DNA from 4 places in the Cupriavidus sp. GW821-FHT07C08 genome. Region 1 is predicted to be linked to each of the others. Evidence: predicted binding sites of a transcription regulator. Region 1 holds the regulator's gene; each other region holds the start of a gene.

The links. Region 1 encodes FNR, which switches genes on or off when oxygen is low (the NO sensors DNR and NnrR bind a similar motif). Its sites were predicted from a motif close to TTGATNNNNATCAA; they were not measured.
Region 2: AC07UK_RS01185 (MBL fold metallo-hydrolase RNA specificity domain-containing protein) is a predicted target of FNR. The motif match lies at 2,320-2,333, and genes of this name have one in related genera.
Region 3: AC07UK_RS13660 (universal stress protein) is a predicted target of FNR. The motif match lies at 2,198-2,211, and genes of this name have one in related genera.
Region 4: AC07UK_RS17615 (oxygen-binding di-iron domain-containing protein) is a predicted target of FNR. The motif match lies at 2,662-2,675, and genes of this name have one in related genera.

What each region holds. Positions count from the first base shown of each region.
Region 1 covers NZ_JBWKQZ010000001.1:525,729-530,859, reverse strand. The annotation lists gene ccoG (cytochrome c oxidase accessory protein CcoG) at 1-1,444, shown strand, start outside; gene AC07UK_RS02585 (membrane protein) at 1,489-1,698, shown strand; gene AC07UK_RS02580 (hypothetical protein) at 1,695-1,940, shown strand; gene fnr (fumarate/nitrate reduction transcriptional regulator Fnr) at 2,002-2,727, opposite strand; gene AC07UK_RS02570 (sulfite exporter TauE/SafE family protein) at 2,806-3,564, shown strand; gene scpB (SMC-Scp complex subunit ScpB) at 4,134-4,988, shown strand; gene rluB (23S rRNA pseudouridine(2605) synthase RluB) at 4,994-5,131, shown strand, end outside.
Region 2 covers NZ_JBWKQZ010000001.1:234,414-239,544, reverse strand. The annotation lists gene AC07UK_RS01195 (efflux RND transporter permease subunit) at 1-725, shown strand, start outside; gene AC07UK_RS01190 (TolC family protein) at 773-2,035, shown strand; gene AC07UK_RS01185 (MBL fold metallo-hydrolase RNA specificity domain-containing protein) at 2,427-3,785, shown strand; gene AC07UK_RS01180 (universal stress protein) at 3,846-4,676, shown strand; gene AC07UK_RS01175 (response regulator transcription factor) at 5,080-5,131, shown strand, end outside.
Region 3 covers NZ_JBWKQZ010000009.1:9,019-14,149, forward strand. The annotation lists gene AC07UK_RS13650 (phosphoribosyltransferase family protein) at 1-588, opposite strand, end outside; gene AC07UK_RS13655 (zinc-dependent alcohol dehydrogenase family protein) at 608-1,621, opposite strand; gene AC07UK_RS13660 (universal stress protein) at 1,662-2,117, opposite strand; gene AC07UK_RS13665 (universal stress protein) at 2,423-3,259, shown strand; gene AC07UK_RS13670 (universal stress protein) at 3,292-4,134, shown strand; gene AC07UK_RS13675 (acetoacetate decarboxylase (ADC)) at 4,191-5,131, opposite strand, start outside.
Region 4 covers NZ_JBWKQZ010000013.1:15,719-20,849, forward strand. The annotation lists gene hydA (dihydropyrimidinase) at 1-282, shown strand, start outside; gene AC07UK_RS17605 (aspartate/glutamate racemase family protein) at 314-1,051, shown strand; gene gstA (glutathione transferase GstA) at 1,196-1,819, shown strand; gene AC07UK_RS17615 (oxygen-binding di-iron domain-containing protein) at 1,820-2,605, opposite strand; gene AC07UK_RS17620 (glutathione peroxidase) at 2,751-3,395, opposite strand; gene AC07UK_RS17625 (MDR family MFS transporter) at 3,476-5,041, opposite strand.

The sequences.
Region 1 (5,131 bases):
CCGGGCGGCCGACCTGCAACGGTCGGCCGCTGCGCCGGGCGAGACCTCTGACGAAACGCTCTACGAGGTCCGCCGCAAGATCTACCCGCGCTCGGTGACGGGCGCCTTCTCCAGCTGGCGGGTCTGGCTGGTGATCCTGACCCAGCTGATCTACTACGGCACGCCCTGGCTCCAATGGAATGGCCGCCAGGCCGTGCTGTTCGACCTTGGCGCGCGCAAGTTCTACATCTTCGGGCTGGTGCTGTGGCCACAGGATGTGATCTACCTGGCGGTGCTGCTGGTGATCTCGGCGCTGGCGCTGTTCCTGTTCACGGCGATCGCGGGGCGGCTGTTCTGCGGCTATGCCTGTCCGCAGACAGTCTATACCGAGATCTTCATGTGGATCGAGCGGCGGGTCGAAGGCGACCGCATCGCCCGCATCCGGCTCGATGGCGATCCGTGGAGCCTGCGCAAGTTCCGTCTGAAGGCGACCAAGCACTTCCTGTGGGTGCTGATTGCGCTCTGGACCGGCTTTACCTTCATCGGCTATTTCGCGCCGATCCGCGGTCTGGGCGGCGAGGTGCTCAGCCTGTCGCTGGGGCCGTGGCAGTCGTTCTGGATGCTGTTTTACGCGTTCGCCACCTGGGGCAATGCGGGCTTCATGCGCGAGCAGGTGTGCAAGTACATGTGCCCGTATGCGCGCTTCCAGAGCGTGATGGTGGATCGCGATACCTATGTCGTGACCTACGACGTCGGCCGCGGCGAGCCGCGCGGCAGCCGGTCGCGCAAGACCGACCACTACAAGGCGGGGCTTGGCGACTGCGTCAACTGCAGCATCTGCGTACAGGTGTGCCCGACAGGCATCGATATCCGCGACGGCCTGCAGTACGAGTGCATCGGCTGCGGCGCCTGCATCGACGCCTGCAACCAGGTCATGGACAAGATGGACTATCCGCGCGGCCTGATCCGGTACACCTCGGAAAACGCGATGCGCAAGGCCTTGTCCGCGGCGGCATCGCGCAAGCGCCTGCTGCGTCCGCGCGTCATCATCTATTCCGTGATCTGGGTGGTGCTGCTGGGCGGCTTCATGGCGTCGATCGCGCTGCGCACGCCGCTGAAGGTCGACATCATCCGCGACCGTGGTGCGCTCGGCCGTGAAGTGGAAGGCCGCTGGATCGAGAACGTCTATCGCCTGCAGCTGATCAACACCACCGAAGCGCCGATGAAGATCAGCGTGCGCGCCGACAGCGACGAGCTGAAGAACCTGAAGGTGGAGTACGACAAGCAGGCCGAATCGCTGGCGCCGACGTCCAACCGGTTGCTGCCGATCCGGATCCGCGTGCCGATCGAGGCCGCGGCGCGGGGCACGCACAAGATCAACGTGACAGTGACGAGCGAAGGCACGGAGCGGGGGCAGGCCGAAATCCGGCAATCCACCAGTTTCATCGTGCCGCGCGATTTGTGAAGCTAGGCAGACGCGGACTTAGTCGTCAAGATGAAGGGGGCAAGATGAGTCAGCAAGGCAATCCGTGGTGGAAGGAGCCGTGGCCGTGGCTATTGATGAGCGGCCCGCTGGTGGCGATGGTGGCGTGCGGCGTGACGATCTGGCTGGCGTCCACGCATCCGGACATGCCGGTGCAGGGTGCAACGCGCCATGGCCTGGTGGTGGAGAAGGCCGATGCCGCGCCGCCCAAGGCTGCCGCAGCGAGGCAGCCATGAGGTTGCGCTGGCTGATGTGGGTACTCTGGCCGGCGTTCCTGATGGCTGGCTTTGCGACCGCGACGGTGTTTTCGGTGGTGGATCCCGGTGACCTGAACTTCTTCGGCCAGCCGATCGAAGCGTCCCGCGAATCGGTCTACACCATCGGCTTCCTGATGGCCTGGGTGTTCTGCGCGTTGTCCAGCGGACTGACGCTCTACACCATGCCGACGCGGCTCAGCGATACCGACGAACTGGAATGAGCGGACTGGCGTGAGGTCTGCGCTGCCATGGCCGGATGCGGCACTGGCAGCGCTTGGCCGCTTAGCAGGAGCGGCTGTAGAGTTGCTTGATGCCGTCGATGTCCACCAGCTTGACGTGGCGCTGGCGAATCTGGATCAGGCCGGCTTCGGCAAAGCGGGAGAACAGGCGGCTGACGGTTTCGAGCTTCAGGCCCAGGTAGCTGCCGATCTCTTCGCGGCTCATGCGCATCACGAACTCGGACGCCGAATAGCCGCGCGCAGACAGGCGCTCAGAGAGGTTGATCAGGAAGGCGGCAAGGCGTTCCTCGGCGCGCATCGAGCCCAGCGTGACCAGCATCAGCTGGTCGTGCGTGATTTCCTTGCCCATCAGGCGCAGGAACTGCTGTTGCAGCGATGGCAGGTCTGCCGACAGGGCCTGCAGTTCGCTCATGCGGACCACGCAGACTTCGGTATCTTCCAGCGCGGCGGCATCGGAGGCATGCTGCATCTCGCCCAGCCCGTCGAGACCGACGATTTCGCCGGGCAGGTGGAAGCCGGTAATCTGCGAGCGGCCGTCTTCAGTGGTGACGTGGGTCTTGAGCGTGCCAAAGCGCACGGCATAGACCGCGGTGAGCGGATCGCCCATGCGATACAGGGTTTCACCCTTGTGCACACGGATGCGTTCCTGTACCAGCGTGTCCATCTTGGCGAGGTCTTGCTGCGACATGCCGACCGGAAGGCACAGCTGCCCCATTGCACAGGTGGAGCAGCGGGGCGACATCTCGGTAATGGGAATGGAGGTGAGCAATTGGAACCTGCTAGAAATGGCAGCGAGGGCGCGATTAGGACATTTTACCGTGCGATGTGATGCGGTAGGGAGTAAGAATTGACATTTGGCGTGCTGATCAGCGTTTTTCTGCTGGCTTTGCTTGGCGGGGTCCACTGCGCCGCCATGTGCGGCGGCGTGGCGCTGGCCGTGGAGCAACGCCGCGGCGAGACGGCGACGATCAGTCTGGTGCCCAGCCGCGCCGCCTGGCTGGGCGAGTTGCTGATTATGCACCTGGGCCGGATCTCGACCTATATGCTGCTCGGTGCCGCGCTAGGCGCGATCGGTGCGTCGGCGTGGAAGCAGGACTACCTGCCGGTGCAGCGCTGGCTGTTCGGGGCGGGCAGCGTCATGTTGCTGTGGTCGGGCTGGCGGTTGCTGCGCGGCAATACTTTTACTGTCAACTGGCTGGAGCGCCTGGCGGCGCGCGCCAGCGCAGCGGTGGCGCGGCGGCTGGGTGGCCTGGCAGGCGCCATGCCGCCGTTTGTGCGGGCGCGCGGCGGCATGGCGCGGCGTTATGGCATGGGCGTGGCGTGGGGGCTGGTGCCGTGCGGCATGGTCTATGGGGCGCTTACGCTGGCGCTGCTGGCGGGCAACGCGGCGTCCGGCGCACTCGTGATGGGCGTGTTCGGGCTCGGCACGCTGCCTAACCTGCTGGTGCTTTCCGGCCTATCGGGCTACTTGCGTACGCTGTCGCGACGTCCCCGCGTGCGCCTTGGGGCCGGCCTGGCGGTGATGGCGTTCGGCGGCCTTGGCATTGCGCGAGCGGTGCTGCTGCCACATTCGCTGGCCGAGCATGGATTCTGCCTGGTGTTCTGAGGCGCCGGCGCCGCCCGGACAACGGATGATGGTTGCAGGCGGGGGCGGGAATGCCATACAATCGCCAACATTGCGGTATCGCGCGGCGTAATATGAGCCGCGGTAAGCAGCGGGCGAGCAGCGCCAGGCGGCCTTCCTACCAGAAGGCGCGTTCAGGGCAGGGGAAGCGGAAGGTTTTCGATGCCCGTCCCGTCCCCGCAGTCCATCCGGTTCAAAAGATCTGGTTCAAAAGTCCGGCTGGCACTGCGGTGTTGGCGATGCCGGCCTTGCTCCCGATACCCGTTTTTCTTGCGTCCGAGGCCTTCAGTTCGCTGACAGCGACGTCCGATATGTGCGGGCGCGCTACGCAAGAGGTTTGCTGGCCGATCCATAACGGCACGCGAACGATCTCCTGCCGGAATGACCCGGCAATTCGATGCAAAGATAGGGAAGTGCACGGCTTGGATGCAGCAGGTATCCGGCTAGCTGCGCAATGAGATGGCGGTGGCTTTCGTACCGCTGTATCCAAAATCTCCGGTGCCCCGGATCCGTCCGGGAGCAGGTGCAAAGACAGGCTGCACACCATCAACATGAATACCCAAGAGGCGAAGATCGTCCTCGAGACGGCGCTGATCTGCGCGCAGGAACCGTTGCGCGTCAATGATCTGCGGCGGCTGTTTGACGATGACGTCGGCGCAGACACCATCCGCGTGCTGCTTGATGAACTGCGCCAGGACTGGCGGCCGCGCGGCGTGGAACTGGTGGCCCTGGCCAGCGGCTGGCGCTTCCAGAGCCGGCCGGAAATGCGTGAATACCTCGATCGGCTGAATCCCGAAAAGCCGCCAAAATATTCGCGCGCCGTGATGGAAACACTGGCGATCATTGCCTACCGGCAGCCGGTGACCCGCGGCGATATCGAGGAAATCCGCGGCGTGACGGTCAGCACGGAAGTGGTCAAGAAGCTTGAGGACCGCAGCTGGATCGAGGTGATCGGACACCGCGACGTGCCGGGCAGGCCGGCGCTGTATGCGACCACCAAGGCATTCCTGGACGATCTTGGCCTGCGTACGCTGGATGAGCTGCCGCCGCTGGAAGACGCCCAGGCGCAGGCGCAGGCAACCCTGCTTGAACAGCAGGCCATCAATTTTGAAGACCTGGCTGCAAACAAGGCAGCCAGTGCCGACGAAGAAGCATTTGCCGACCCCGCCGCGCAGGCAGCGGATGTGGCCGAAGCATCCGTCGCAAACGAAGCCGGGACGACCGACCCGGTCAACCAAGGCGCCAATGGCTTTGACGTGCAACCGCTGCAAGCTGCAGCCGACGATGCCGCCGAGGCCGCTTCCACCGAACCAGCCGCACCCAATCCGGACGGGGCGCGGGGCGATTTGCCGGACAACGGCACCCCGCCGCACCCGAGCGAGCACGACGAGCGCGTGCCGAACTGAACAACATGCAACATCCGATAGTGAATATCTTGTCTGATTCCGTTGAGCAAGACACCCGCAATGCGGGCGCACCCGCCGACACCGGCGCCGCAGAACCCGGATCGGGCAGCGAAGCCGCGCCCCGCCGCAAGGGGCTGCGCCGC
Region 2 (5,131 bases), 290 kb from region 1:
GCGTGGAGGGCCCTGTACGGATCAATCATGAGGACGGCGAGCGATTTGCGGTAATCCAGGTCAGCGTGGAAGGGCGCGACCTGACCGGCTTCGTGCAGGAGGGGCAAGCTGCGGTGGCGGGTCTTGCCAGCCTGACCAAGGGCTTGCGCATAGTCTGGGGCGGACAGTTCGAAAACCAGCAACGTGCGGCTGCGCGTCTCGCGTTGGTGGTGCCGCTGGCGCTGGGTGCCATCTTCCTGCTGCTTATGTTGACCTTCCGCTCGGTCCGCCAGGCGGTGCTGGTGATCGCGAACATTCCCTTCGCCCTGGTGGGAGGTATCGCCGCGCTGCGGCTGGCAGGCGAATACCTCTCAGTGCCGGCCTCGGTCGGCTTTATCGCGTTGCTGGGCATTGCGGTGCTCAATGGTGTGGTACTGGTCTCGCATTTCAATACCTTGCTGGAGGAAGGGCGACCGGTGGCCGAGGCCGTGCGTACGGGCGTGCGGGATCGCTTGCGGCCGGTCTTGATGACGGCCTGCATCACCGCGCTGGGCATGATCCCATTGCTGCTGGCAAGCGGTCCGGGCTCGGAGATCCAGCGCCCCTTGGCCATCGTTGTTTCGGGAGGGCTGGTTAGCTCGACCGCACTGACCTTGCTGCTGTTGCCGCTTCTGTTCGAGCGATTCAGTGTGGCGCGTTCGCGTCAGGAAAGCCGAGCCCGCATGGAACAAGGGGAGACGCAATGAATAGCGTGAAGAAAAACACGACACGCACGCTTGCCGCGGCTACTGTCATGACCGTAGCGTCCTCGATCGCCGTTATATCTGCAACCGCCGCAATGACTGGCGCCGCGAGGGCGCAGGCTGCCATAGCAGTGGAGGCCGGCATCCTGCCCAGCGAAGCCGCCGTGCGCGACGCTGTCAGCCAGTCGCCGGATGTACAGATGGCCGAAGCTCGTCGCGACGCCGTGCTGGCCCGCGCGGCCGGCATCCGTGCCGGCACCGCCGAGGCCGTGGTGCGCGCGACCGGGCAGGGCCGTCAGGTGCGGGAGCCGTCCGAGCGGTATGCCGAAGGACAATTGGCGCTGGAACGGCCGTTGCGGCTATGGGGCAAGGCCGACGCCGATGGCGCGCTGGCGGACGCGACGGCGCAGTCCGGCCAGCTTGCGGTGATGGATGCGCGCCACGAAGTCTCGCGGCAGATTCTGTCGCTGTGGTTCGGAGCGCTGCGCGCGCAGCAGGTACATCTGGCGGCGCAGGGCAATGACAGGCTTGCCGCCGAACTGGCAGCGATCACCGCACGGCGCGTCCAGCTGGGCGACGCGGCGCGCATGGACCATGAACTCGTGCTGGCCGAGCGTGCCCGTACCGCGGCGGCACTGGCCAGCGCGCGGGCGGCGGAAGCGGCAGCGCAAGCTGAGCTGCGGGCGCGCTTTCCGAGCCTTGGGATACCTGGTGGCCTGCCTGCCGACGCTCGCCTGCAGCCCTTGCCGGATGACCCTACCGGGTCGCTGCGCAATCGCTACGTGGAGGACAGCCATGAATTTCGCCTCGCCCTGTCCGAGGAAACACAAGCGCAGCGGCAGGCCCGGCGCAGCGATCTGGAGCGCAAGCCTGACCCAACAGTGGGCGTGTTCGTTACCATCGAGCGCGGCGGTGCGGAGCGGATCGCGGGCGTGAGTGTCAGCATGCCGCTTGGCTCCGCGCACCGGCGTTCGGTGGCAATGGCCGCCGCTGCCGACGCGGAGGCGGCAGCCCGCCGCCGCGTGGCGGTGGAGCGTCGGATCGGTGCCGAGTTCGAGGTGCTATACGGTGGCCTGGAGGGCAAGTGGGCCGCCGCCAGGGCGCTGTCCGAGGCGCTTGCGCTACAGCGCAGTGCTGCCGAGCGCACGGGGCGCGCCTACAAAGCGGGTGAAACCAGCTTGAGCGAGCTATTGATGATTCGGCGCGCGTTGGCCGACACCATGCTGGCTGAGCGCGCGGCCGTGGTTGATACGCTGGAGGCCGACAGTCGGCTACGGCTGGATCTGCATCAACTGTGGGACTTTGATGACTGAAGCGTTGGCCGATGCCGGTTCTAGCAGCCATGCATGGCGTCCATGCCCAATTTGCTTCTGTGGGAAGGAGCGGCGCCTGTGCTCCGTGGCCAATCTTACGCGTGCCGGACCCAAGTCCCAAATTGAGATTCACCTTAATCAGCGTGGATGGCGACGGTGGATTGGGGTTGATATGGCTCAATGCCGGTCGCGGGGCGATGGAATCATGAATGGGCGAGCACCGGTCTCTCGCTACCGGCGGGGCCAGACACTGTTCAAGCGTAGGTACTCGCGTGTCCACATGATTGATCCGGATCAACCACCACTCGGTTCCCCCTCCTAGACTGGCTGTATCAGCCAGCGGCACCCGTGGCGGGGCCAACGGCTTTGCGCAAGCGTCAAAGGAGACCAGATGCAACTGCAATTCCTCGGCGCGACCGATACGGTCACCGGCTCCAAGTACCTGCTCGATACCGGCCGTCACCAGGTCATGGTCGACTGCGGCTTGTTCCAGGGATACAAGACCCTGCGCTTGCGCAACTGGGACCCACTGCCGCTCGATCCGGCCAAGCTCGACGCGGTGGTGCTGACCCATGCCCACATCGACCACAGCGGGTATTTGCCCCTGCTGGTGCGCAACGGCTTCCGCGGCAGCGTGTACTGCACCATGGGCACCGCGCAGCTGTGCGGCATCCTGCTGCCAGACAGCGCCCGCCTGGCGGAAGAAGACGCCGATTACGCGAACCGCAAGGGTTTTTCGCGTCACCGCCCCGCATTGCCCCTTTACACGGCCGCCGACGCTGCACGAGCAATGCGGCAACTCCAGCCGATGCAGTTCGGCAAGCGCTTCCAGGTAGTGCCCGGCGTAGAGGCCGAGTTTGCCCGAGCCGGACATATCATCGGGGCAGCTATCGTCACGTTGTTCGTCGACGGCAAGCGCATCGTCTTCTCGGGCGACCTCGGGCGGCAGCAAGACATCGTCATGCGCGCGCCGGAGATGGTGCGTCAGGCGGATTACCTGCTGGTGGAGTCCACCTATGGCGACCGGCGGCATCCGGACGACGACCCGCTCGATGTGCTCGGCGAGATAGTCAGCCGGACAATTGGCCGCGGCGGCAGCCTGATCATCCCCGCTTTCGCGGTGGGGCGCACGCAGAGCCTGCTGTACTGCCTGCACCGCCTGCGCGAGCTCAAGCGCATCCCCGACGTGCCGGTGTACCTCAACAGCCCGATGGCCATCGACGCGACCATGATTTTCTCGCTGCATCCGGAAGAGCTGCGCATCAGCCGCGAAGAGTGCACCGCAGCCTGTAATCTCGCCACCCCGGTGCAGAGCATGGAGCAGTCGATCTGGCTGAACCACGACCGAAGTCCCAAGATCATCCTGGCTGGCAGCGGCATGGCTACCGGTGGTCGTGTGGTCCACCATCTTGCCACCTACGGCCCGGACCCTCGCAACACCATCCTGCTTTCCGGCTTCCAGGCGGCGGGTACGCGCGGCGCAGTGCTGGCCGCAGGCCGGCGCGACATCCGCGTCCATGGCAAGGACATCGCCGTGCATGCGTCGGTGGAGCAGGTGGAGAACCTGTCCGCACATGCCGATGCCACAGAACTCATGACCTGGCTTGGCGGCTTTCACCAGGCGCCGCGGCGTACGTTTGTCGTGCACGGCGAGCCACAGGCAAGCGATGCGCTGCGCCAGCACATCGAGCGCGATCTGCGCTGGGCGGTCACCATGCCGGAATATCGGCGGTCCTACCCGCTCGATTGATCCCGCCCGGATGCCTGAAATATGCATCTTTAGGCGCATTTTCAAAACCGGAACCACGCCATGGACTTTAGAACCATCCTCGTCGACCTCAGCGAAGATTCTGCCAGGTCGGCACGCATTGAAACGGCCGCACGGGTTGCGGCGAAATTCGGCGGCAGCGTGGTCGGACTGACTGCGACTGGAACAAACCTGGAGCCGTTTCGCGGGGCGGGCGAAGAAGCCGGACAATACGCGGCGCTTGCCGCCAGCCAGCTGCACAAACTGGTCGCCGCTCACAAGGAAGCCCTCGACACGCTGACCAGGCAAGTGTCGCCGGACATCCCCACCCGGCACATCATTATCGACGCCGAGTCCGGCTGGGCGCTTGCTGACGAGGGCCGGTTCGCCGATCTCATCCTTCCCGCACCGCCGTCGGCAGATGCCGATGTGCCGGCGCTGCTGGCCGGGGTTGCGGAGTATGCGATGCTCAATGCCGGCCGGCCCATCCTGCTGGTGCCGGGCGCGGCCGGCCCGCGCTTTGGTCGCCATGTCGCCATCGCATGGAACGGCGGCAGAGAAGCCGCGCGGGCGGTAGCGGACGCATTGCCGTGGCTCGCGCATGCCAGTGCTGTTACCGTCCTGGTGGTCAGCGCGGCTGGCATTGACGAAGAGACCTGCCGTGACAGCGGGAACCGGCTGACAGCGTGGCTGGCCAGCCATGGCGTCAATGCCGATCTGGTTGTCGGGGAGGGCGACCCCGACCACGTTCTGCCGCAACTTGCCTGCAAGGTACAGGCCGACCTGCTGGTTGCCGGCGGCTATGGCCGTTCCCGGCTGAAGGAGCTGGTGCTGGGCGGCACCACCCGCGCCCTGGTGCGCCAGTCATCGTTGCCAGTCTTCATGTCGCACTGACGGGTGACCGCTGCCAGTGGGGCAGTGGCAGCGCACGGCCTGGCGCAGGCGCTTTCTTTGTTCGGCTGGCACATCGCGGGCCGGCCGAATGTTGGCTTGCCGACATACCCGAGCCGCATCCTGAGCTAGTTTCCCACGTGCGTGGCTCAGCCGGTGTCGGCACACGGGTTGTGGCTCCGACGTCGCCGGTACCTGCGAAATTCCGGTTCTGATCCGCATCTCGCTTCCCATGCCGTTGCCTTTCCGTGCACAAACTCTATAGTCCATTGGCAAGGTAATAGTGACGAGAGCATGCCCCTGAAGGCGTCTTCATCCGCTCCGCAGGCGAGCAGCCTTGTCCAGAGTTCGCCCGACGATGGCTTTCGCCTGGTCGTGCGATTTCCGCGAGAGCAGGGGAACGGGCATGACAAGGGTGATGATTGCGGATGACCATGCTGTGGTACGGGATGGCCTGC
Region 3 (5,131 bases), on a different contig from region 1:
CCGGACGCGGTCGTCGCTGACCAGCTGGAACTCATGATAGAAGTGCGCGAGGTTTTCGATACGGTCGGGTGTATCCAGGCAGATGACTTCGTCGGCCAGCGCGCGGACCCGGTCCAGCCCGGCTGGGGTGGCGATCGGGAGCGCGCATATGAGCCGGGCAGGGTGCCGCTTGCGCAGGCTTGCGAGGGCCGCATACATCGTTGCGCCGCTCACCAGGCCGTCATCCACGACGATCACCACGCGACCGCCCGGATCTGCCAGCTTGCGAACCGGCGTATACACGGCGCGCTGCCTGCGAAGCTGGTCGAACTGGGCATCACGCTGGCTGCTGGCGCCGCCATTTGCGTTCATTGCGTCCGTGCACCATGTCGCGCCAGAGTCGTCCAGTGCTACGCCAGGAGCGATCCTGCGCGCCATCACCAGGTCGAAGTCAGCGCCCAGTGCGTCGGCCACAACGCGCCCGACCGGCACGCCGCCGCGCGGAATCGCCAGGACCAGGGCACCGGTTCCCCGATACGCGCGCAACGCCCAGGCCAGTTCCGAGCCCGCATGCTCACGCGCCTGAAAACGTGTCTGGTATCGGCTCATCGATCTATCTGCCAGGAATCTATTGACGGAGTTTCAGGACGGCGGCGCCGGTAAGCCGGCCCTCGCGCAGGTCGGCAAGCGCTTCGTTGGCCTGCTCCAACGGATACGCGGTGGTGTGCGTATGCAGCGGGGTCCGGGCGGCGATATCCATCAGCGCGATGCCGTCGGCACGCGTGAGGTTGGCTACGGAACACAGGCGCCTTTCTTCCCAAAGCAGCTGGTAAGGCATGCCTGGGATATCGCTCATATGAATTCCGCCACAGACCACGATGCCACCTTTGTCCACGGCGCGCAGCGCCTTGGGAACCAGCGCGCCCACCGGGGCGAAAATCAGCGCGGCGTCCAGCGGCACGGGCGACTGGAGGTCGCTCGAGCCGGCCCAGCACGCGCCGGACTGGTATGCGAGTTGCTGCGCGCCTGCGTCGCCCGCGCGGGTGAAGGCGTAGACTTCGCGGCCTTGCGCCACCGCGATCTGCGTCACCAGGTGGGCGGCGGCGCCGAAGCCGTAGATGCCGATGCGGTGTGCCTGGCTGGCCGCGCCCGCCATGCGCAGCGTCCGGTAGCCGATCAGGCCGGCGCAGAGTAGTGGTGCGGCATGTTCGTCATCGTAGCCAGGCGGAATCGGGAAGCAATAGCCGCTGTCGGCAATAACGTACTCCGCATAGCCGCCATCGCGGGTATAGCCAGTGAATAGCGGCGCGTCGCAAAGATTCTCGTGATGACGCAGGCAGTAACGACAACGGCCACAGGTATGTCCGAGCCAGGGCACACCCACGCGGTCGCCCGGCTTGAAGGCGGTGACACCGGCGCCGCACGAATCCACCTGTCCGACGATTTCATGCCCCGGGATGAGCACCGGCTTGGGATGGCGCAGGTCGCCGTCGGCGATATGCAGGTCGGTCCGGCACACCCCGCAAGCCCCCACGGCAATGCGAACTTCGCCGGGCCCCGGGTCGGGAACCGGCAAGTTTTGAAGGCGCAGCGGCAGGCCCGCGCCCTCAAGGACCATCGCACGCATGGTTTGGTGGGGCATGGCCTGGCACTCCTACGCCGCCCGTGGCGCCGTGGCGCGCCTAACCTTCGACTTCGCTGCGGACCAGGAGCACGGGCTTGCTGGTCTTGGCAAGCACGCCTTCCGACACGCTGCCCATCAGCAGGCGCCGGACGCCGCGGCGGCCGTGGGTGCCAAGCACGATCAGGTCGGCATTCCACGCATCGGCTTCGGTGACAATGGTCAGCGAGATCCGGCCGGGCGCCACCGGCTTTTCATCCAGTTTCACTGAGTTGCGCACGCCTGCTTCGCCGAGCCTGGCCGAGGCGGCATCCAGCGCCTTGCGGCCGTGCGCGGTGATGTTGTCGATCAGTTCCTTGGGGTTGAAGTAACTAGCCTCGAAGAACACATCGCTGTCGTCTACCACGAACAACGCCTTGACCTCGGCCCCGGTTGCCTTGGCGATGATGATGGCCTGGCTCAGTGCCAGGTCGGAAGAACGGCTGCCGTCGACAGCGAGCAGGATGCGCTGGTACATGATGGGTCTCCTGAGGGGCAAGGGTGTGCTCAATGTTGCGATTCGCTGCATTCAGCGTAGGCGCCGGCCTCGATACGCGCTTGATATATGTCAACCCGAAGAGGCAGGCGCGGCGAGTAATTGACCGCAAACAGAAGTGATGGCCGGACGGCTTGACGGCTCCGCAACCTTTGCTCGCAGTAGCCTCCACCGCACATCAGGGCGATACGTGAGCCATGTCGCTGCAGGCCAGGCCCGTTGATCCGGGTCAAGCGCCGGCCGGCCTTGCTGCCTAGACTGGTCTGTAGTCGAGCGAGAGGGCGATCATGGCTTACGACAGCATCCTGGTTCATCTGGACAGCAATCCGCAGGCACGGCAGCGGCTTGAAGTGGCGGGGCGCCTTGCGGCGGCCAGCCAGTGCCGGCTGATCGGCATGTACGCCGGTTTCATTCCCGATCCTGCCTGGTTCTACCTCATGGACGGCGCACAGCAATATGTTGCGGACGACCTGGCCCGGCGCAAGCAGATCAGGGAAGACGTCCGGGCGCAGTTTCTGGCTGCAACCCAGGCCATGCAAGTGCGCGCGGAGTGGCGCGCTGCGGAGCTGGGGGCGGTGGCATCCGTGCTGCGCGAGGCCCGCGAGGCCGGCCTGGTCGTTGCCGGCCAGTACGACCCCGGCAATACCGAAGGTCCGGTGGCCCGGCAGCTGCTGGAATCGCTGCTGCTGGAGACCGGCCGACCGACGCTCGTAGTGCCGTGCACGGGCACGTTTCCAACGCTGGGTACGCGCGTTATCGTGGCGTGGAATGGCAGCCGCGAGGCGGCGCGGGCGCTGCACGACGCGGTTCCGCTGATAGCCGGCGCACAGGCGCGCATTCTTTGCGCACAGACCGCGGCCAAGGAGGCAAGAGCCGACGCCACCCCGGTCGGCCACGCCGCACGCGTGCTGGAGCGCCACGGCGTCGCCGTGGAAATCGAACACGGTCCCGGTGGGGCTGACCTGACCATCGGCGAACTCATCCTTTCGCGCGCGGCGGATTTCAATGCCGACCTGATCGTGATGGGTGCCTACGGACACGGTCGCATGCGGGAACTGGTGCTGGGCGGTGTCACGCATACGCTGCTTGACTCGATGACGGCACCGGTGCTGTTTTCACGATGATGCGAACTTAAACCAAAGAGTGGAATCACGTCATGGACTTCAGAACCATCCTTGTCGACCTCAGCGAAGATGCTGCACGGTCCGCGCGCATTGAAACGGCGGCACGGCTTGCCGAAAAGTCCGGCGGCAGCGTGGTCGGACTGACGGCAACAGGAACGCACCTGGAGCCGTTTCGTGGGGCGGGCGAAGAAGCGGGGCAATACGCTGTGCTGGCCGCGGGCCATTTGCACAAACTGGCTGCGGCTCACAGGAACGCACTCGAAACGCTGACCAGGCAAGTGTCGCCGGCCATTCCCACCCGGCACATCGTTGTCGACGCCGAGTCTGGCTGGGCGCTTGCCGACGAGGGCCGCTTCGCCGATATCATCCTGCCCGCATCGCCCTCGGCGCAGGCCGATGTGCCGGCTTTGCTGGCCGGGGCCGCTGAGTATGCGATGCTCAATGCAGGCCGGCCCATCCTGCTGGTGCCGGGCGCATCCGTCCCGAGAATTGGTGGCCATGTTGCCATCGCATGGAACGGCGGCCGGGAGGCCGCGCGCGCGGTCGCGGACGCACTGCCGTGGCTTGTGCATGCCAGCGCCGTTACCGTCCTGGTGGTCAGCGCTGGCAAGCACAGCACTGCCGGTGAGAAAGCGGCCTATCGAGACAGCGCGGATCGGCTGACAGCGTGGCTGCTCAGCCATGGCATCCGCGCCAGTCTGCTGGTCGGGGAGGGCGATCCCGACCACGTGCTGCCACAACTTGCGGCCAAGGTTCAGGCCGACCTGCTGGTCGCCGGCGGCTATGGGCGCTCCCGGCTGAGGGAGCTTGTGCTGGGGGGCACGACCCGCGCCCTGCTGCGCCAGTCAGGCTTGCCAGTCTTCATGTCGCACTGAGGGGAACCCTCCCGGGCGATTGGGGCTACCGGCGTCGACTCAACGACAAGAAGGGATCACAGCGACTTGGGGGAATATAGCGCGCTTTGGAATTCTGGCACGTACTCGTATTTCATCATCTTCCCCAGTTTCAGCGCCTTAATGTACGTCGACAAGCTCCCCTCGGTAAGCGTGAGGTTCACCGACTCCGCATTTGTGCTGGAGGTGTGACTAAGCTGACGAGAAATCGCATAACCTGTAGTCAATCGCCCATTCTGATCGACATTGGTAAAGCTGTTCGTGACCATTGAGGTCTTGCTCGAAAGGTCCCCCAGCTTCTTGGTTTCAAGGGTGACATCGACCTTGCCCGTTTCGCTGTCAAGAATCTCGACGACAACCGATTTATCGGTTTCCCGGTAGTTTATTCCGGTCAGCCATTTGGGTAGGTTGTAGCCCACCACCCCCCGTACCCTGGCGAGTTCGGTATTTACCGGAAGCTTCAGTACGTAGCCCCAGAAATCGTTCGACATTGCCTGGTTCATCAGGGTAAGCGGTCCAAGATTGGAGCTACCCGGCCGATTTGTGATGACGGAAAGGCCAATCTCGTTGTAGCTGTCGTTGTCGCAATAGCCATATGAGTAGGCGGTGAGTGCGATGAGGCCTCTGCCCGGCCAGACCTGAAGTGGTTGAACCTTCTCCAGGACTTGAGCAGGCATCAATTCCCGCAGCTTGTCCAAGTCGGCGGTGAAGATTGCCGTCACCCTGCTGTTCTTGTAGTAGAAGTTTGGCGAGTAGGATTCAAAGCCAATATCTACCTTCTCCTTCTTGAGTTCCTTGAACCAGCTCAAGTCAACGTCTGGAGCTTCCTGCTGAATGACGGAAAGCGGAGGATTCGAGCGATAGCGGTCATACAGCCCGCCTCTGACCACGGGAACCTCATGTCCTGCGAGGTTGATGGTTGTGCTTTCAGTTTGCATAGTTTTCGATGTGCCATCGGCCCATGAAGGATTCAAGAGGA
Region 4 (5,131 bases), on a different contig from region 1:
TGGCGGCCGGCGCGGCTGTATGGCCTGTATCCGCGCAAGGGCACCATCGCCATCGGCGCGGATGCGGACATCGTGCTGTGGGACCCGAACAAGCGCGTGCAGATCCGCAACAGCGCGCTGCACCATGCGGTGGACTACACGCCGTACGAAGGCATCGAAGTGACCGGCTGGCCGGTGCACTGCTTCTCGCGCGGCGAGATGCTCGTGCGCGATGGCCAGTACCAGGAACCCCAGGCCGGCCGCGGGCAGTTCCTGCCGGCGGGCGCGCCGATGCTGGGCTGATCGCCACGCCCGCAGCCAACCCATATCGACCATGAAACTCCTGATCGTCAATCCCAATATCAGCGAATCCGTCACGGCGCTGATCGAGGCGGAAGCGCGGCGCACCGCCGCCGCCACCACCACGCTGCAGATGGCCACCGCGGCCTTCGGCGTGGCCTATATCGAAACCCGCTTCGAGGCGCTGGTCGGCGGCTATGCCACCGCCTGCGCCGCCGCGGAACACGCCGGCCAGTTCGACGGCCTGGTGGTCGCCGCGTTCGGCGACCCCGGCCTGGCCGGGCTGAAAGAGCTGTTCGACGTCCCCGTCGTCGGCATGACCGAAGCCGCGCTGGCCAGCGCCTGCCTGCTGGGGCAGCGCTTCTCCATCATCGCGATCTCGCACCGCATCCAGGCGTGGTACCGCGAATGCGTGGCGGCCAACGGCCTGTCGTCGCGGCTGGCCAGCGTGCGCTCGCTGCAGGAACCCCTGCGCGATATCGGCAGCGTGCAGGAAGACCATGCCGCGCGGCTGGAACAACTTGCCCTGCAAGCCATCGAGCAGGACGGCGCCGACGTGATCATCGTCGCCGGCGCGCCGCTGGCGGGACTGGCGCGCTCGCTGCAAGGGCGCATCCCGGTGCCGGTAGTGGATGGCGTGTCGAGCGCGGTGCGGCATTGCGAATCGCTGGTGGCCCTGCGCGCCGGCAGCGCCACGCAGGGCAGCTTCGCGCGGCCGCCGCGCAAGCCCAATGCCGGCCTGCCGCCGGCGCTGGCAAAGCTGCTCGACTGAGCGCAACCGAGCGCAAACTGAGCCCTGTGCAAATCTGCAATGCGCGTCCGCAAGGACGCGCATTGCTGCATAAGGGGGGCGATCCTAGACTGCCTGCACGGCCGCCGCATGACGTGGCGGCCAGGCAACCACCACAGGATCGCAATGAAGCTCTACTACACTCCGGGCGTCTGCTCGATGGCCGTCCATATCGCCCTGCGCGAAGCCGGCCTGCCGGTCACGCTGGCCAAGGTCGACCTGCTCCACCACAAGCTGGCCGTGCCTGAAGACGGCACCGACGACTACTACACCATCAACCCGCGCGGCTACGTGCCGCTGCTGCAGCTCGACGACGGCTCGCGCCATACCGAGGCGGCATCGCTGCTGCAGTACATCGCCGACCTGGTGCCCGAACGCGCGCTGCTGCCCGCCGGCACGCGCGAGCGGCTGGAAGCCACCGGCTGGATCACGCTGGTCTCAACGGAACTGCACAAGGTCTTCAGCCCGTGGCTGTGGCACAAGGAAACCGCGCAGAGCACGGTAGAGGCCTGCAAGGCCAAGCTGCAACTGCGCTTTGCTGAGCTCGACAAGCACCTGCAGGGCCGCCAGTACCTGACCGGCGACACCTTTACCGTGGCCGACGCCTACTGCTTCACCATCCTCGGCTGGGCCCGCATGCTGATGATGCCGCTGACGGCATACCCCACGCTACAGGACTACCTGTCGCGCATCGCCGCGCGGCCGGCGGTGCAGGAAGCCATGCGCGCCGAAGGGCTCGTGCGCGACTGATCAGCGCATGGCGGGTGCGGGCACGCGATAGTGGTCCTGCGTCAGCAGGTCCAGCCCGCACGCCAGCGCGTCGATCCAGTCAATAAAGCGCGCCACCATGTGCTTGCCGCGAAACGACGGCCCGTGCTGCGGCACGATCCATTCGATATCCATCGACCGCGCCATGGCTGCCCACAGCCGGCACGCGCGGCTGCCGCTCATGTAGCGCTGGTGGAACGGCAGCATCAGGCGAGTATGCGCATCGAAATCCGTCACCGTGGTGCCGGCCGCTTTGGCGCCTGTCATGGCCGCGCCGAGATCGCCCGAGAACAGGATCTTGCTGACAGGATCGTAGAACTGGAAATTGCCTTCGGAATGCAGGAAGTGCGCTGGCACCGCGACCAGGGAGCTGTGCCCGAGCGGGATATGCATGCCCGCATCGGGAATCGTCACGATGCGCCCGGCCGTCTTACCGGCCTGGCAGAAATGCGGCAGGAAGCGCGCCCACACGCTGGAAATCAAGATGCGGCAGTCAGAGCCCGTCAGCCAGCGTCCGACCGACGCGACGATGTCCGGATCGGCATGCGAAGCCAGCACGTAGTCGAGTTGCTTGGGCGGAAAGTAGCGGCTGATGGTGAGATACAGCTCGCTGTAGGTCATCTGCCCGCCGGGATCGATCAGCGCGCCATGCCCGTGGTCGACGACCAGGAACTGGTTGGTCTGCACCGCTTCGCCATGCGCTTCCTCGACCAGGTCGGTGAACATCAGGCAGGTGTGCCCGTCCGCGTCGTACAACGTGATTCCCATTGCCTCGCTCCGCTCGTCGCAAGCGGCGACGTTACTCAGCGAATCCCGTTGCAAACTTGATGCAAATCAATGGGGGAGCGAACACGCGCCCCCCAGCGGCCGGACTGTCATCAGGCGTGTACACCCCGGCCGGGCGTCGCGCGCGTCAGCGCGGGCTGGCCAGCAGTTCTTCGATCTTGGCGACGAACTGCTTGTCGTCAGGCGTGGTCTTGCTGTTGTAGCTGCCCACCACCTGGCCGTTGCGGCCGATCAGGTATTTGTAGAAGTTCCACTTGGGCGCGGTGCCGGTTTCCTTCGCCAGCAGCGCGTACATCGGGTTGGCCTCGCTGCCGCGCACGTGCGACTTGCCCAGCATCGGGAACTTGACGCCGTAGGTGTTGTAGCAGAAGTCCGCGATCTGCTTCTCCGAGCCGGGCTCCTGCGAGAAATCGTTCGACGGGAAGCCCAGCACGACCAGGCCACGGTCACGGTACTTGCTGTAGAGCGCCTCCAGCCCTTCGTACTGGGGCGTGAAGCCGCAGTAGCTGGCGGTGTTGACCACCAGCACGACTTTGCCCGCGTACTGGCAGAGGTTTTGCGGGGCTTCATCCTGCAGGCGCGGGAACTTGAAGTTGAGCGACGCCGGGCAGGCGCCTGCTGCCTGCGGTGCAGGCGCGGTGGCCGGCTTGTCGGCGGCGCGGGCAGGGTGCGGCAATAGTGCGGCCCCGGCTGCGGCCAGCGCCAGCGCGCCGGCGAGGGCGGCCGGGCGCAGTTGTTGGAGTGTGGCGGACGAGGGGAAACGACGAGTCATGGCGATGGGGCTCCGGAAGGCGGCTCGCTGTATCGGGTACGCCATAGTCTACGCCGGTAGCGGCTTTCCGGCAGGCCGGCTCAATCCATCGCCAGCGTGGCAGCGTGTTCGGTGACGCTGCCGCGCAGCTCCAGGTCCGGCATGCGGCGCACGATCAGCAGCGCCAGCACCGCCGCCGCCGCGCCCGCGGCAAAAATCAGGTGGAAGCCCGACTCCACGCCGCCCGCCAGCACCGCGCGCACGGACGGCGACAGTTGCGCAAAGGCCTCGCTGCCGTGGCGCAGCGCGCCCAGGTCCAGCGCCTGCGTGACCCCCGAGGCCGCCAGCGCATGGCGGAATTCCAGCGTCAGCAGCGTGCCGGCGAGCGCCCCGCCCAGCGCGCTGCCGAGCGAGCGCAGCACCAGCAGCGCGCCCGTGCCGGCGCCGGTGTCGCGGCGCTCCAGCGCGTTCTGCACGCTCATCAGCGTGGCCACCATGGTCATGCCCAGGCCCACGCCGGCCAGCGTCATCGCCGCCAGCACCACGGCCAGCGGCACCGCCGGTGTCACCAGCGCCAGTGCGATCAGCCCCAGCGCGCCGGCGATATAGCCGGCGGTCAGGATGCCGCGCATGCGGCCCACGCGCGGCGCCAGCCACGCGACGATAAAGTTGCCCGCCACGGTGGCCAGCAGGAACGGCATCACCAGCAGGCCGGAGGTCGATGCATCGGCGCCGCGCACCAGCTGGAAGTGCAGGGGCAGGGCGAAGATGCACAGGAAGATATCGAGCGCGGCCAGCGCCGAGGCGGCCACGCCCATAACATAGGCACGGTTGGCAAACAGGCGCGGCGGCAGCATCGGGTCCGCGGCGCGGCGCTCCTGCCAGGTCAGCAGGACCACGGCGGCCACGGCGACCAGGAGCAGGGCGCCCAGCTCCGGCGAGAGCCAGTCGTAGACGTCGCCGCCCCAGCTCATCGCCAGCAGGAAGGCGACGATGGCCACCGCCAGCAGCAGCGCCCCCATCCAGTCCACGCGCGCCCGCCCACCACGCGGCGGCAGCATGGCCAGCCCGCGGTAGCACATGAACATCGCCAGCAGGCCCAGCGGCACGTTGACCCAGAACAGCCAGCGCCACGACATATGATCAGAGACCCAGCCGCCCACCAGCGGCCCGGCGATCGACGCCACCGCCCACACCGTGGCCAGGTAGCCCTGGTAGCGCCCGCGCTGGCGCGGCGCCACCACATCGGCAATGGCTGCCTGCGCCAGCGACATCAGCCCGCCGCCGCCCACGCCCTGCAGCGCGCGGAACAGGATCAGCTGGCCCAGCGTCTGCGCCAGCGCGCATGCCACCGAGGCGCCGATAAACAGCGTGATCGCCACCATCAGCAGGCGCCGCCGGCCAAAACTGTCCGACAGCTTGCCGTACAGCGGCGTTGTCACCGTCGACACGATCAGGTACGCCGTCACGATCCACGACAGGTGGCTGAAGCCGTTCAGGTCATTGGCGATGGCCGGCACCGCCGGGATCACCACGGTCTGGTCGAGCGCGGCCAGCAGGATGCACAGCACGATGCCGCCGATCACCCGCATCACGGCGCGATGGTCGTGGGTGGGCAGGGCCGGCGTGGTGTCCCGGGCGGATGCGGCGGAAGAGGGTGAAGACATGGGCAAGCACGAAACCGCAGCGATGTGCGGTGAAAGCAACGTCAAATGCAGGGAATATCGGCCGGGAACCGCGTGAGAGGGGGCGTGACG